Thermococcus gammatolerans EJ3: one gene and its partner. The main gene of each other region encodes a partner of the protein of the gene in region 2 in a complex. Links are inferred from orthologs where the notes say so. Each region holds a gene or a part of one and is shown on either strand. Other genes may lie near its edges.

Region 1 (7,139 bases), 620 kb from region 2 along the record:
GTTGCCCTCCTGAAGCTCCTCGGAAATCCTCTCAAGATCGGAGTAGCTCGTGACTACTATCTTCTTCACGTATTTAAAGTGAGGTTTCACGATTTCCCTGGCGAGAACGTCCTCCTCCAGTGGAACAACTTCGACATCCCTCGGAAGGGGCTTCTCCTCCTTCTTCGTTACGGCCTCCTTGACGGCCTCGGGTTTCTTCTTGGGTTTTTTCTCCTCCTTTTTGAGAATGCTATCGAACAGGCCCATACCATTCACCCCGGGGTTTGATCATAACGAAGGCTGAACTTTTATGCACCTCAATGTTTATATCTCTTTCCCAAAGGAAAAAGTTGGAAATCAGGAAGCTGAACCAACGGCCTCGAGTAGGATCTTTCTGAGTTCATCGGCCTTTTTCAGTGCCGTGTCAATGGCGTACATGACCTCCTCAAGCTTGAAGCTTCCCCCCTCACCCTTCTGAACGGCCGAGATGTGACCTGTCTCGTCGGTGGTTATGGTTAGCCTGCTGTCCATTACCGTCTCTTCGTCGAGGTTTGGATCGACGATGATGCTCGAACCGATCTTCGCAAAGGTTACGGGGATCGGGACGTGCTTCACGGGCAGGGGCTCGTATTCGTCGAGCTTGATTATCTCCCCGGTCTCCTCGTTGTACTCAACCTTGGGTATTTTAGTTGTCATCAGGGCGGCCATCGCGGCCAAGCCAGTTGCGTCGAAGAGGTTTCCATCGTGATCTAGTACGTGGACGTCTATGAAGACGACCCTGACGAGTTTTCCGGGCACGATGACGAGCTTCTCAAGCTCAACGGCTTGGCTCTCCCTTATCCCCCTGTCAATAACGCGGGCCAGCTCTATTGCCCTCTCGTCAGGCGGGCCTGGCTCAAACGTTGGCGAGGCAAGGGGAACGAGCTCCACGTTGGTCGTCATGACGCCCCTGTCGGGGAGATCGGGGAAGGGCTCCCCAACGTCGACCTTTATGCCGACGAGAACCCTCGTGCCACCGAGCCTGACCCATGCGGAGCCCTCGGCCTTCTCAATGAAGCCGGTCTTTATCTCGATGTCTCTGTACTCCTCGAAGGAGCGGCCGTCGATTCTCTTCCCTTCCTTGAGGAGGTTGAGTATCCTGTCCCTCATTATCCCGGCCATGATCTCAACGTCACTCATCTCCAGCCACCTCCTGGGCGATCTTGAGGTACTTCTCTTTGAGCGCTTCCCTCTGCTTCTGGTAGACTGCCTTCGCTCCCTTTATCGCGAGTTTCACTGCCTCTATGAACTCCTCCTTGGTGAGATAGCCATCCATCTGGAGGAGGGTTATGTCGTTCTTGAGGGGCATTATGGCAACGGGAACGTCGGCTTCACCGTAGTTGTCTTCGTCCTTGTTGAGGTCGAGGACTATCTCACCATCGATCTTTCCAGCGGCACAAGCTGCCACGAGATCCCTCATCGGAACTCCCGCATCGGCCAAAGCGAGCGATGCTGCGGTTATTCCGGCAACCCTCGTTCCAGCGTCGGCCTGGAGAACCTCGATGAAGACGTCAACGACTGTCCTCGGGAACATTTCAAGGATCAAAGCAGGCTCAAGCGCGCCCCTTATGACCTTGCTTATTTCAACGCTCCTCCTGTCGGGACCGGGCTTTTTCCTCTCCTCCACGCTGAACGGGGCCATGTTGTAGCGGACGCGCAGGACTGCCGTGTCAGGCCTCTGAAGGTGTTTTGGGTGTATCTCCCTCGGACCGTAAACGGCCGCGAGTATCTTGTTCTTACCCCATTCGATATACGCGGATCCGTCTGCGTTCTTCAGAACACCGACTTCCATGTGGATTTTCCTCAGCTCATACTTCCTCCTTCCGTCTATTCTCCTGCCGTTCTCATCGATGAGCTTTAAACCCTCTGGCCTACCCATCATTTTCCTTCACCCTCGTTATTCTCCTCAAGCTGGGGTATCTCCTCGATCACTCCCCTCTCCTTGAGCTCCCTGAGCCGGGAGAGGAGGAACTCCTTAACCCTGTCTGTGAGCCCCTGGGTGTGGCTTTCACGATCAACCTTGAGGATCGCTTCCACCGCCAGCTTCTCAAGCTCATCGTTCTTGCCGCTCACCCAGACCCATCCGTTCTGACCCACTATGATCCTCGTTCCGGTCAGCCTCTTGATCATGTTGATCATCGAACCTCCCTTACCGATGACCCTCGGAACCTTGGAGGGGGTTATCGTGACGAGCTGGCCTCCCCTGAGGGGACCGCCCTTGAAGGGCATTCCCTTGGTAGTCAGGTCGATCTGGTTGACCTCGTTGTAGGCCTTTATCTTGGCGTAGATTATATCGCCGATGTCGTAGATCTTCCTCAGGTCTGTTTTGAGAAGGTCTATGCGCTCCTCCACAGCATCCTGAACGCGGAGGTTCGCCTGATACGGCGCGCCTATGTCCACAGTCCAGTTGGAGAACCGGACGTCCACGATCTTTCCAAGAACGTTGTCCCCAACCTCCGGTATGTATGGTCCCTCAAGGGGTATAACCCGTATAAGGTCCCCCCTGATCTCGACCAGTCCTACCACAGTCGAGTATATCCTGTTCCCTTCTCTGAAGGTTCCTCTTCCGTTCTTAAAGGGCCCCTGGGCCAAAAGTGTCCCGGGAACCACTAACTCCCTTGGTTTTACAAAAATCCTCCTCATAGGCCCTTCCTCTCTACAAGTTTGGTAATCGCGGTGCCCTTGGTAAGGGCGTTGAGTTTCTCATAAAACTCCTCCTCTATTCCTCCGGGAATCTCGATCAGGAACATCCACGAGCCGTCGCTGGCCCACTCCTCCCTCTTTATGCTGCCGAACTTTCTGACCTCCCCGTAGGCCCTACCGACATAGTCGCTCGGTATCTTCACCGCTATGACCTTGACTTCAAGCTTTATTGGGAGAAGCGGCCTTATGGCCTTGATCACCTGTGGAACCTGTGCCTCGGCGTCCTTGAAGAGATCCACGTGGACCCCTGCCTCCTCCATCGCCCTGAGGATCCTATCGACAGGGTGGGGATATCCAGTCCTCGGATCGACGGCATGTCTGTGGATTATCGTCGCTATGTACTTCTTCTTGTCCTCGAGCATCTGTCTCCTCTGCTCCGCCGTCAGCTGAACTTCTCCCTTTCTGAGGATTATCTTGGCGACCTCGTAGGGATCGCTCGTCCCGAATATCTTCTCCATCTCGTGCTCGCTCGCCTTGTCACCCTTGTGTGCATCTTTGAAAACGTAAGGCGTTGCAAGGATCTCCTCTATGGGAACATCCTTGCCCTCTTTGAAATCCCTGGCTAGGTAAGGGTCAACGAGTATTTCAAAGGTCTCGCCGTGAGTTTTAAGACGGGCGATAACGGCTTTATCTACACTGATGGGCATCGCCCGTCACCTCAGTAGTTCTGGTCAAGCTCGGAGTAATCCTCTTCCCGCTCCTCGACTTCCTCTTCCTTGATCTCCTCGAGGATCTCATTGAGGTACTTTGCAACCTCTTCCTTATCAAGCTTTTTCCAGCGCTTCTCGTCAAGGGTTATGTAGGCGACCTCGATGCTCTCAGGGCTGGGTTCCTCAAGGGTCTTTGCAAGGGCCAGTATGGCGAGCTTTATCGCTCCTTCCATATCGATATCGTCGCTGTAGTGCTCTTCAAATATCGCCATCGCTGTGTTCCTGCCGCTTCCTATAGCGACAGCCTTCCACTCAAAGTAGGCGCCGCTCGGGTCTGTTTCATAGAGCTCGGGCTTCTCGTTAACGCCCGCCATCAGCAGAGCTGCACCGAAGGGCCTCACACCGCCGTACTGGGTGTGGGCCTGCTTGAGGTCGCATATCTTCTTCACCAGAACGGTGAGCGGGACGGGTTCGCCGTATGTCAGGCGGTATATTTGAGCCTCCAGCCTTGCCCTATCCACGAGAACCCTCGCATCAGCTATTATACCGCTTGGGGCCGCGGCTATGTGGTCATCTATCTGGAAGATCTTCTCGTAACTGCTGGGTTCTATCAGCCGACTTGTTATCCTCTTCTCCACGGCTAGGACAACGCCACCCTTCCACTTAACCCCGACTGCGGTCGCTCCGCGCTTCACTGCCTCCCTCGCGTAGTTGACCTGAAAGAGCCTCCCATCCGGGCTGAAAACTGTTATAGCCCTGTCGTAACCTGCCTGCGGCGGTACAAATGCCACCTCCATCACCTCCAACACTCATTTTTCGGCCCAATAATTAAGCTTTTCTATCGACGCCACCGAGCGCAATGAGGGCCATTCTCTGGGCTGTCCTCCTGGCCAGTTCAAGGGGAATCATTGCCACAGGAAACAGAATCGCTCCCAGAACGAGCGACGCCGAGCCAAAGGGCCTCAGGATGAGCAGGGCAAAGGCAGCGAGAAGCGTTGCGAGTCCTATCATCATCAGCTTTCGGTACGTCTTCTGGAGTCCAGCTATCCTCTCATCGGTATCACTCACGTTCACCACCGAAGACAAGGGTTAAATACACCGGTTTTAAGCCTTTGGGGGGATGTGCCATGAGGTGCCCGTTCTGTGAGCCGAAGAAAGAGAACGTTCTCTACGAGGGCGAACTCATCAGGATCCTCATAGACTCCTATCCGGCAAGCAAAGGCCATCTTCTCGTCGTTCCGAGGAGGCACGTTGAGAAATGGGAGGATTTAAGAGAGGAGGAGAAAACTGCCCTCCTGAAGGGAATGGAGCTGGCCATGAAGGCCCTCCGCAAGGCACTAAATCCTGATGCCTTTAACGTTGGTATGAACCTCGGAAGGGAGGCGGGCCAAACAGTTCCGCACCTGCACCTCCACGTCATCCCACGCCGAAAGGGCGACAGTAAAAATCCGAGGGGCGGAGTCAGAAAGGCCGTTCTCGATCTGGAGGACGAGAACCTGAACCTTAAAGAGAGGTGGATGAGAAACAGGATGAGCGAGGAGGAAAAGAAAAAACTTCGAGAGGTATTTAATTCAATAACCCCATAAACGACATGAAATGCATCGCAACGGCCCGGATTATACATCGCCTTCATAAAGCACAACAAAGAATGAGGAAAGTGGGCTGGAAACCAGAAAATCAGGCCTTAGCAAGTTCCTCCCCACGCTCAAAGGCCCTGAAGTTCATCTCCCAGAGCTTCTCGCGGAGGGTCAGCCTTATTCCCTCAAGAAGGCTCTCGCGCTTAAGGGGTATCAGGCCCTTCCCGTAGGCGTAGCCGAGCATCAGGACGCCCAAAGTTCTGGGGTTTATCTTGTCTGCCTCGCGCTGGAAGTTCATCATGTGGACGGGGCAGATTCTCCCTATCGCCTTTTCGATTTCATCGAGCTCCGGGTAGCGCTCCTTCCCGACGAGGGTCGTCGCTGTGTGGATGGGATAGGCGTTCACTATGGCAACGCTGTTCTTTCCGAGAAAGCGCGCGTTCCTTAAAGCCTCGGCAGGCTCAAGGGCGAGCATGAGGTTGGCCTTGCCCTCTTCGATGAGGGGCGAATAGACCCCCTCACCGAAGCGGAGGTAGCTGAGCACGCTCCCGTAGCGCTGGCTCATTCCGAGGGTCTCGCCGATGCGAACGTTGTAGCCCTCGACCATGGCCGCGTTTCCGACTATCCTCGAAAGGGTAAGACCTCCCTGACCGCCGACTCCGGTAATGATGAGGTTGAACTCCATGAGCACCACCTTGGGGAGTTGGAGGGGGAGAATAAAAAGCTAAGCTCAAAAAAATTCGGCAGGACCTCTAGAAACCCAAAAATCTCCAAAGTTTTCAGCGCCAAGCTTGCACTATGCCCATCCCTTGGAGGACACCAGCGGGATACCTATTTAAGGACTCGTGAGGACTCAAAAACATGACGTTTGAAGAGTACTACTCCGCATTCAAAGCCTACAGCGACATCTATTCCGACGAGTACAGGAAGAGAATTGAGAACCTTGAACCGCTCCTGATGAAGTTCATGAAGGAAAAGGGGAAAGTCCTCGACCTCGGCTGTGGCGCTGGAGGCTTCTCGTTCCTGCTTGAGGATTTGGGCTTTACCGTCGTTGGCGTTGACAACAGCGAGTACATGCTCTCCCTCGCGAGGGGTTTTGCCAAAGAGAAGGGCTCGAAGGTGGAGTTCATCAAAGCCGACGCCAGAGAGTTGCCCTTTGAAGATAACACCTTTGACTACGTTCTCTTCATCGACAATCTCGTTCACTTCGAACCCCTCGACCTCGGAAAAGCGTTCCGCGAGATGGCAAGGGTCCTGAAGCCCGGCGGAAAGCTAATCCTCCAGTTCACCGACCTGAGGGCGCTCCTCCCGGTTCTCATGAACGGGCAGGTAATCGGCGCTGAATACTGGATTAGCAAGGTTTTGCCGGACAAGGACGAGAAAACAGTCCTGATAGAGTTCCAGAGCGAGGAGAAGTCATTCAGGGTTCGCTTCAACGTCTGGGGAAAGACGGCAGTGGAACTACTCGCGAAGCTCTACTTCCAGAAGGTCGGGGAAGAAAAGATAAACGAACACACTTACCTCCAGGTCTACCTACCGAAAAAATGAATCAGGCCTCCAGGCGGAGCCTTTTGACCACGAACTCCTTATCAAGGGAAGCTAAGAACGGGGCCAGCCTCGGCCCGCGGTCCTTTCCTATGAAGAGGTTGTAGAGCGCTTTGAACCACTCCTTGCTCGGGATTCCGCGCTTCTTGGCGACGTCGAAGATTGCGTTGTTGAGCTCATCAACGGTGAAGGCATTGGCCTCAATCCAGTCCGCCAGCTCTCTCATCGCCTCCCTGATTTCTGGCCTGAGTTCGAGCTCTGGCACCTCCTCAAGCAGGCTGAACTTGACGTTCTCAGGGGCATACTTCTCGACCCAGTTCTTGGCGAGCCTGATGCGGAGCCTTATTCTCTCAATGTCCTCTTCGCTCAGGTTCTCGGGAACGTGGCCCTGCTCCTTGAGAACCCTGATTATTCCCTCCTCGTCGAGGTGAGGCATCTGGACGAGCGTGACCAAAAACCTGAAGGGCGCCTGAGCGATAAGCCTCTCCGGAACCTTCGGCATCGACAGCTCGTAGGTTCTCTTGAGTTCCTCTTCCTCCTCGGGGTTCTTTGCATGCTCAAGGCCGAAGTAAATCCTCTCGACCTTGTCGAACTCGTCGTAGAGGTTGAGCAGGCCGAGACCGAGGTCTATCTTGAGTTCCTTGTT
Region 2 (7,214 bases):
TACTGGCCGTTCTTGTACTCAAAGAGAGACCCAATGCGAGGATCTGGGAGGGGCTTGCCTTGGCGATAGCGGGAATACTGCTAATATCCGCCGGTTGAGTCGTTTCCACAATCCTTTTAACCTTTCGAGCGCTCTTTTCTCAGGTGGTTTTCATGGTCGCGATAATAGTTCACGGTGGCGCCGGCACGATAAGGAAGGAGGAGCGCATTCCAAAGGTCATTGAGGGCGTTAGAGCGGCCGTCTTAGCGGGCTGGCGCGAGCTGAAGAGAGGTTCTGCCCTTGATGCGGTCGAGGAAGCTGTAAAGGCCCTTGAGGACAACCCGATTTTCAACGCTGGAACCGGGAGCGTTTTAACCCTCGACGGCAGGGTCGAGATGGATGCGGCAATAATGCGCGGAAAGACCCTTGAAGCCGGTGCAGTCGCTGGAATCTGGGGCGTTAAGAACCCGATAAGCGTCGCGAGGAAGGTCATGGAGAAGACCGACCACGTCCTTTTAATAGGTGACGGGGCGGTAAAGTTCGCAAGACTTCTCGGCTTCGAGGAGTACGACCCCATAACCGAGGAGCGGCTCAAGCAGTGGGAGGAACTCAGGAAAAAGCTCATAGAAAAGGGCGAAACGAGGCACTGGAAGAAGCTCAACGAGCTCATCAAGGAGTATCCCGAGGTTTTAAGGAGCACCGTCGGAGCGGTTGCCTTCGACGGCGAGGAGGTCGTTGCTGGAACATCTACCGGCGGCGTCTTCCTCAAGATGTTCGGCCGTGTTGGCGACACGCCTATAATCGGTGGCGGAACCTACGCCAACGAGGTTGCCGGCGCTTCCTGCACCGGCCTCGGAGAGGTTGCCATAAAGCTCGCACTGGCCAAGAGCGCCACCGACCTCGTCAGGCTCGGCCTTGACGCTCAATCGGCGAGCGATGCCGCGATAAGCCTCGCCACGAAGTACTTCGGCAAGGACACGATGGGCATCATAATGGTTGATGCAAGGGGTAACGTGGGCTTCGCCAAGAACACCAAGCACATGAGCTACGCCTTCATGAAGGACGGCATGGACGAGCCGGAGGCTGGTGTTTAGTGGCCTCGATGAGAGACGTCTGGCTCCTCAACTTTTCGACCTTCTTTTTCTTCCTCGGGATAAGCGTCGTGACTCCCGTCGTTTCCCCTTTCCTCGTCAGCCTCCACGCCGAGCCCTTTCTCGTAGGTCTCATCGCTGGCGTCACCTCCTTCTTGGCCCTAATCTCCAAGCCGGTAGGTGGGGCAATCGGCGATAGGGGCTACCGCTTTCACGCCCTCGTCGGCGGGAACCTGCTGGGTCTCCTCTCGGGACTCCTCTATGTGGTTTCGGCCATAACCGCTAACGTTTACCTATTCGCCTTCGCAAGGGCCATTCACGGCTTTTCGATGGGCCTGTTCTTTCCGTCAAGCCTCTCCACGGCCGTTGATTTAGCCCCAGAGGGAAGGGTTGGCGAGACCCTCGGATGGAGGGGCATGATGTTCTCCCTCGGCAACATACTCGGGCCGGCCATAGGCGGCTACGCCTCCGACGTGATCGGATTCGCTGGGGCCTTTGCATTAACGGCCCTATTCTCAGGTGTTGGAGCACTCTTCGCGCTTACCGCCTGGCGCGGAGCCGTTGAGGTCGTCAGGCCGAGGGAGCACGAGAGGGCCAGCTACCGCGAGCTTCTCAGGGTTACTTTCGTCTCCGCCTCGCTGACGCTCTTCCTTTTCTCTATGAGCTACGCGGGTGTTATAACTTACCTCCCTGCCCTTTACAAGTCCCTTTCCCTCCCCCAGAGCCTCTTCGGTTACTATATGATGGTCATCGGCATCTTCTCCTTTATGACGCGCCTTATCGGGGGCAGGAGCGCTGACAGGCACGGGCCTCTCCCCGTGATAACCTTCGGCCTCTCCCTGCTCCTCCTCGGCTACGTCCTGCTTAACCTTTACACCCTTCCGCCTCGCTCCTACGTAAGTGCTTCCCTAGTCGGGGCCGGTTTTGGCTTAGCGGTCCCGGCGATGCAGCTGATGGCCCTCGGAAACCTTCCGAGGAGAATCAGGACGATGGGTTCTGGAATCTACACGATGTTCTTTGACCTCGGAATGCTTGCGGGTCAGGTCAGCCTTGGCTACGTTGCCCAGCTCAGGGGTTACACCGGCGTCTTCCCGCTCCTCCCGCTCATCCTGGGGGTCGGGTTTATAACCCTCTACGCGCCCATCATCTGGGGGAAGTTAAATGCTCGTTAGGGTCTCCTACGGAACGGCGATAGCGATGGGCCTAATCAGGGCAAAGCTCCTCGCCAGGCCGACGACCGCCTATCTGATGACCTACTGGCCCGGCAAGTGCGCGAACGACTGCGCCTTCTGCGCCCAGGCGCGCTCCAGTAAAGCGGACCTTGCCAAACTCTCCCGGGTTACGTGGCCTGCCTTCGAGCTCGAAAAAGTCGTTCAAGCTCTCCCCAACGGCCGTTTCGGAAGGATATGCCTCCAGACGATAGACTATCCTGGGATGCTCGACGACGTTCTGGCACTTCTGAGGGCGCTCAAGCCCCTCAGCTTGCCGGTCTCGGTCTCGATAACGCCTGTTGATAATGCCACGCTTGAGGAATTTAAAGGGCTCGGCGTTGACTACGTTGGGGTGGGTCTCGACGTTGCAAGCGAGAGGCTCTTCGGTGAAATAAAACCAGACTTTGAGTGGGATGAGATGTGGGGCTTTGCGGAGAGGATAGTTGAAGTCCTCGGTCCGGGGAAAGCTTTAATCCACGTCATAGTCGGCCTCGGCGAAACCGACAGGGAGCTCGTTGAGGTTTTCGAGAGGGCCTACTCAATTGGAGCGGACGTCTCGCTCTTCGCATTCACCCCTCTGAAGGGGACGAGGCTTGAGAACCTCGAACCACCGAGCGTTGAGCGTTACCGTAAAGTCCAGCTGGCGAGGTGGTTAATCGAACGTGATCTGGGTGATAGGATACTGTTCGAGGGGGAGTCCATAGCGGGCTTCGATTTGGAAGACATTGAGGTTCCGCCGGCAGTTTTCGCGACGCACGGCTGTCCCGCCTGCAACAGGCCCTATTACAACGAGAGGCCCGGGGGAGAGCTCTACAACTTCCCGTTTCCGCCGGAAGAGCGGTACGTTAAGAAAATCATTTCAGCCCTTCAAGGAGAGAGATGACCTCCTCCATTTCCCTCACGGAAAACTTTTCTTCAACCTTCTTTCCTTGAATCACGTTCAGGATCGCTCTTACAAACGCCTTAAGCTCTTCGTCTTCATCGGCTTGTCTTATGAAGCTTTCGGGATCGTTCTCAAGCTCCCCCAGCTTTCCTGCTTCCTTTATGACGGCCAGGATATCACCGAGCCTTTTCACGCCGAGCCGGTATAGATTTTCGTTGGGGGCCCTCACCGTTCCCCGTATCGCGCACTTCACCGCTCCTCTGTAGTTGTCCTCCTGGAGGAATATGTCGGCCAGGCGGAAGCAGGCCTCGAAGTAGAACTCAGGCTCTACGTCGAGGCTCTCGTGAAGTATCTCGTCGAGCTTCCTCTTCGCGGTTTCAAAGTCGTTCCTGTTCTCGGCCTCGATTGCCTCGCGGAAGAGCTTGACAATCCTCTCGCGCCTGTTAAGGGGCTCGTACTTAATTGCCATATCCTTCACCCCTGCTCTCGTGCCAGGCCTCCTCGAAGGAAGGCCAGATTTCATCAAAGCTCCTCTCAACCCGCCACCTCCGCCTGAAGGCGTTGATTATGACCGTTAAATCCCTCTTCAACAGCTCGTAGCTCTCCGGGTGGGCAGTAGTCAGGTGCTGGGCCCAGTCTATTATCAGGATGCCGTCGTCAGTCAAGACGACGTTGAACTCGCTCAAATCCGAGTGGACTATGCCAAAGCGCACTATCTTGAGGTACTCCTCGAGGATCCTGTCGAGGACTTCCGTTGCTTCCTCCTTCGTCAGATCGTCGTCCCTAAGCTCCGCCAGCTCCGTTCCCTCGACGAACTCCATAACCAAAACGTGCCTGTTCCAGGCTATCGGTTTTGGAACCCTCGCAATCGGGCTGAGCAGAACGAGGGCATCGTACTCCTTCTTCGCTATGAGCCTTGAGACGTAGAGCCAGCTCGTGTGGTGTTTATCGGCGAAGACGTGCGAGTGGTAGCCTGCCCTCCTCGATGCGGTTCTTCCGCCTATCCTGTTGAACTTAACGGCAACTTTCTCGCCGGTTGGCGTTATCCCGACGTAAACGTCGGCGTCCTTGCCAACTCCGATCTGCGTCGTGCTTATTGCCTCTACAACCCCTTTCCTCGCGAGGGCCCTTATGGCCAAAACGTCGTAGCCGTGTATCGTGAGCTGGTAGCCGATGTAGCCTATGTCGCTCCTCCGCCTGACGAGTGACATATCGTCGAGCTTGCCGAGCCTGAAAGAGGCCGTTTCAACATCTACCCTCGCGAAACGCGCGATGTCCTCCAACGGCACCCACTTGTGGTGCCTCATGTTTAGCTCTACTCCCCTGAGGATTCTGAAGTCCAGGTCGCGGAGGCTTGGGTACGCTTCGAGGGCCAGAAGTTTGCTGACCATCTCCTCCCTCCTAGCGTTACTTACGCTCCGATTTTATAAACCTTAGTCGGCCATCTCTGTCCACTGAAATCGTATAAACTCACGCCAGTGGTTTGAATAGTGGATCCAGTATCACGGCAGAAAACGTCCCCCTGTACCTTCTGAAACCGTATTGAACCTCTACGGTTATCTTCATCTTGATGCTCTTCTCTGAGGTGAGGTCTATGAAGGCCATCCCGTAGGTACCCTCTCCAGAATTTCCCTCGGGATGAACCTGAACTAGGTAACCCACTCCCTCTTGATCGAAGGCCTCGCTGATCTCGACTTTCCCCTGATAAGGAGGCATTACCTCAATGTAAAGTCCGTTTGCGAACTTCCTCTTTACGAGCACTTTTATGTGGGTTGTCCTCGCACCTTCCTGGGAGTTATCATCAGAATTATCTTGTTGTTGAAATCCCTGCCGATGCTTACGGTAAAGTACCCACTGAAGTTCGCGTAGAGGCTGTCCCCCTTTGCGAGCCAGTTGGTCGGGATCGCTGTCTCGTTGTAGGAACTCTTTTGTGGATATGCGGTTCAACGGTGGTTGTGAGTACGTTGTTCCACAGAAGAAAAATCACAGCCCCTATCAAACCAACCACTACTGCATACGTAAAATGCTTCTTCACAATGGTCACCTAAATAAATACTAAAAAGGAACTTAAAAAGCTATCTCACCCGTACATAACCTCGTGCATCGCTATCGCCTGGGCGAGCCTCTTCTCCGCTCCCAGAACCTTGTCCACAGCCTTGAGGAAGTCCTCCTGAGTTACGTACGTTCTTCTGTCCCTTATCGCGAACATACCGGCCTCCGTTGCTATTGCCTTTAGATCCGCACCGCTGGCCCCTTCCGTTATGTCCGCTATGATGCTGAGGTCAACGTTCCTGAGGTTCATCTTCCTCGTGTGAACCTTGAGTATCTCAAGCCTTCCGCGGAAGTCCGGGAGCGGAACCTCGATGAGCCTGTCGAAGCGGCCAGGTCTCAGTAGAGCCGGATCGAGGATGTCGGGCCTGTTGGTGGCGGCTATTACCTTGACGTTTCCGCGCGGGTCGAAACCGTCCATTTCCGCCAAAAGCTGCATTAGCGTTCTGTTAACCTCTCTCTCGCCACCGGTCGTCTCGTCCATTCTCTTAGCGCCTATCGCGTCAATTTCATCGATGAAGATTATCGTTGGGGCCTTTTCTTTTGCCATCTCAAAGAGCTCGTGAACCAGCCTTGCCCCCTCACCGATAAACTTTCTGACGAGTTCACTGCCGACGACGCGGATGAAAGTGGCGTTGACATGGTTTGCTACCGCCTTGGCCATAAGCGTCTTTCCGCAGCCCGGTGGGCCGTAGAGGAGGACTCCCTTTGGTGGTTCAATTCCAACCTTTTCAAAAAGTTCGGGGTGCTTCAGAGGCAGTTCAACGGCCTCCCTAAGCTCGGCCAGCTGTCTTTCGAGGCCGCCAATGTCCTGATACGTGACCCTGGGTTTCTCTATGACCTCGAAACCAAGAACACTTGGATCCTTCTCTGTTGGCAGGAGCTCGACTATTGCCATTGTCCTCTGGTCTAAAGCGACCCTTGAGCCGGGTTTCAGTTTGTCCCGCTCTATCCACGGCGCGATCCTGACGACGAAGCGCGGCCCGTTGTAGTTCTGGACTATCGCTCTATCGTCATCGAGAACCTCTATGACAGTGCCAGCGAAGGCCGGGGGCTGCCTGAGCCGGGACATCTCCGTCCTAAGCCTTGAGAGCTCCCGCTCGAGTCTCTCCTTGTCCGCCTCCAGGGTTCTGACCTGGAGTTCAAGCTGCCTTATCCTCCTCTTGAGGAACGTGATGTAATCCTCGTAACCTGTATCGTGGCTTACCTCATCGAAACTTCCCATTCTCTCACCTGACTATAATACCGAGAACTGCCTTTTTAACTCTATCCTTCGGAAAAAGTTCGGAAGAGGGACTATTTTTCCTCGGTGCCCTCGTCAATAACCTTGACCATGCCGAAACCGTACTTCGTCTTCTCCCCGAAGCCCAGATCGTAGCCGAATTTGGCTATCTCCCTCGAGCCCCAGTACCGGAATATCATAAGCGATCCGCGGTAGTATGTGTCCGCCACGAGAATCCTCACTGGCTTGAACTTAATGACCTCTATCTTGAATGCAGAATCCTCGGGGGTGCTCCCGTAGAGCTCGGAGTAGCGGAGGAGCATAACTTTCCTGAGCTTATCAAAGAACGTGGGCTCGTTGGGATATAGGTCCCATATTTTCATTCTGTTGTTTGAGATCTTAACGGTGCGGACTATTATCGGGCTTAGCGTTGAGAAGAGGGTTCCGTCTTTTATCCTGGGCTCCTTGAGGGGTTTAACATCTTCAGCAACGAAGTCGGTCTCGCCGATCCTTATGGAGGGGCTGGCCATGAATCCCTCAACTATCGCCCCTATAACCTCGGGAGAATGCGACGAAACGTACAGTGAGACCGTCTCGGATAGAATCCGTATGCCGCTCTCGGGGATTAATTCTCTCTTTCTCACCAGTATGCGGGAGAACGTGAAGTGATCAACGTGGCTGACCTCCACCTCCTGAGCCAGCCGGGGGGAGATCAGCGAAATCTTCTCCACGATCTGGCGGTACACCTCGTAGTTGTAGTTGAAGGGCAGGATTGGATC

What was found.
Region 1: the proteins of TGAM_RS07130 (region 2) and psmA are in contact, whole or in part, in a cryo-EM structure (PDB 6HE5), measured with the Archaeoglobus fulgidus proteins. The link is inferred for Thermococcus gammatolerans EJ3 from one-to-one orthologs. Residues at the interface, in WP_010879468.1 of Archaeoglobus fulgidus: Asp391, Leu392, Lys393, Gly394, Met396, Phe397, Val398; in WP_010877997.1 of Archaeoglobus fulgidus: Ala30, Arg33, Gly34, Ala35, Asp51, Arg53, Val54, Lys66, Ser79, Gly80, Leu81, Val82, Met166.

What each region holds. Positions count from the first base shown.
Region 1 is NC_012804.1:1,934,696-1,941,834, forward strand. Bases 2,272-5,069 are described here. They hold psmA (archaeal proteasome endopeptidase complex subunit alpha), read right to left. Parts: upstream 4,163-5,069; coding sequence 3,380-4,162; downstream 2,272-3,379. Other genes in these bases: rrp4 (exosome complex RNA-binding protein Rrp4), read right to left, coding at 2,272-2,661; TGAM_RS10345 (ribosome assembly factor SBDS), read right to left, coding at 2,658-3,368; TGAM_RS10355 (hypothetical protein), read right to left, coding at 4,200-4,448; TGAM_RS10360 (HIT family protein), read left to right, coding at 4,499-4,957; TGAM_RS10365 (indolepyruvate oxidoreductase subunit beta), read right to left, coding at 5,049-5,069. Also shown: TGAM_RS10325 (cell division protein SepF), read right to left, coding at 1-246; exosome complex protein Rrp42, read right to left, coding at 337-1,158; exosome complex exonuclease Rrp41, read right to left, coding at 1,151-1,900; more of rrp4, read right to left, coding at 1,897-2,271; more of TGAM_RS10365, read right to left, coding at 5,070-5,633; TGAM_RS10370 (class I SAM-dependent methyltransferase), read left to right, coding at 5,810-6,496; lysS (lysine--tRNA ligase), read right to left, coding at 6,498-7,139. UniProt on the Methanocaldococcus jannaschii protein: Component of the proteasome core, a large protease complex with broad specificity involved in protein degradation. The M.jannaschii proteasome is able to cleave oligopeptides after Glu, Asp, Tyr, Phe, Trp, slightly after Arg, but not after Ala.
Region 2 is NC_012804.1:1,321,945-1,329,158, reverse strand. Bases 4,342-7,214 are described here. They hold TGAM_RS07130 (proteasome-activating nucleotidase), read right to left. Parts: upstream 6,439-7,214; coding sequence 5,245-6,438; downstream 4,342-5,244. Other genes in these bases: cas6 (CRISPR-associated endoribonuclease Cas6), read right to left, coding at 6,510-7,214; TGAM_RS07135 (hypothetical protein), read right to left, coding at 4,635-4,925; TGAM_RS07140 (serine/threonine-protein kinase RIO2), read right to left, coding at 4,342-4,555. In the rest of the region: TGAM_RS07165 (DMT family transporter), read left to right, coding at 1-98; TGAM_RS07160 (isoaspartyl peptidase/L-asparaginase family protein), read left to right, coding at 153-1,073; TGAM_RS07155 (MFS transporter), read left to right, coding at 1,082-2,242; TGAM_RS07150 (radical SAM protein), read left to right, coding at 2,232-3,164; TGAM_RS07145 (hypothetical protein), read right to left, coding at 3,136-3,633; more of TGAM_RS07140, read right to left, coding at 3,623-4,341. UniProt on the Methanocaldococcus jannaschii protein: ATPase which is responsible for recognizing, binding, unfolding and translocation of substrate proteins into the archaeal 20S proteasome core particle.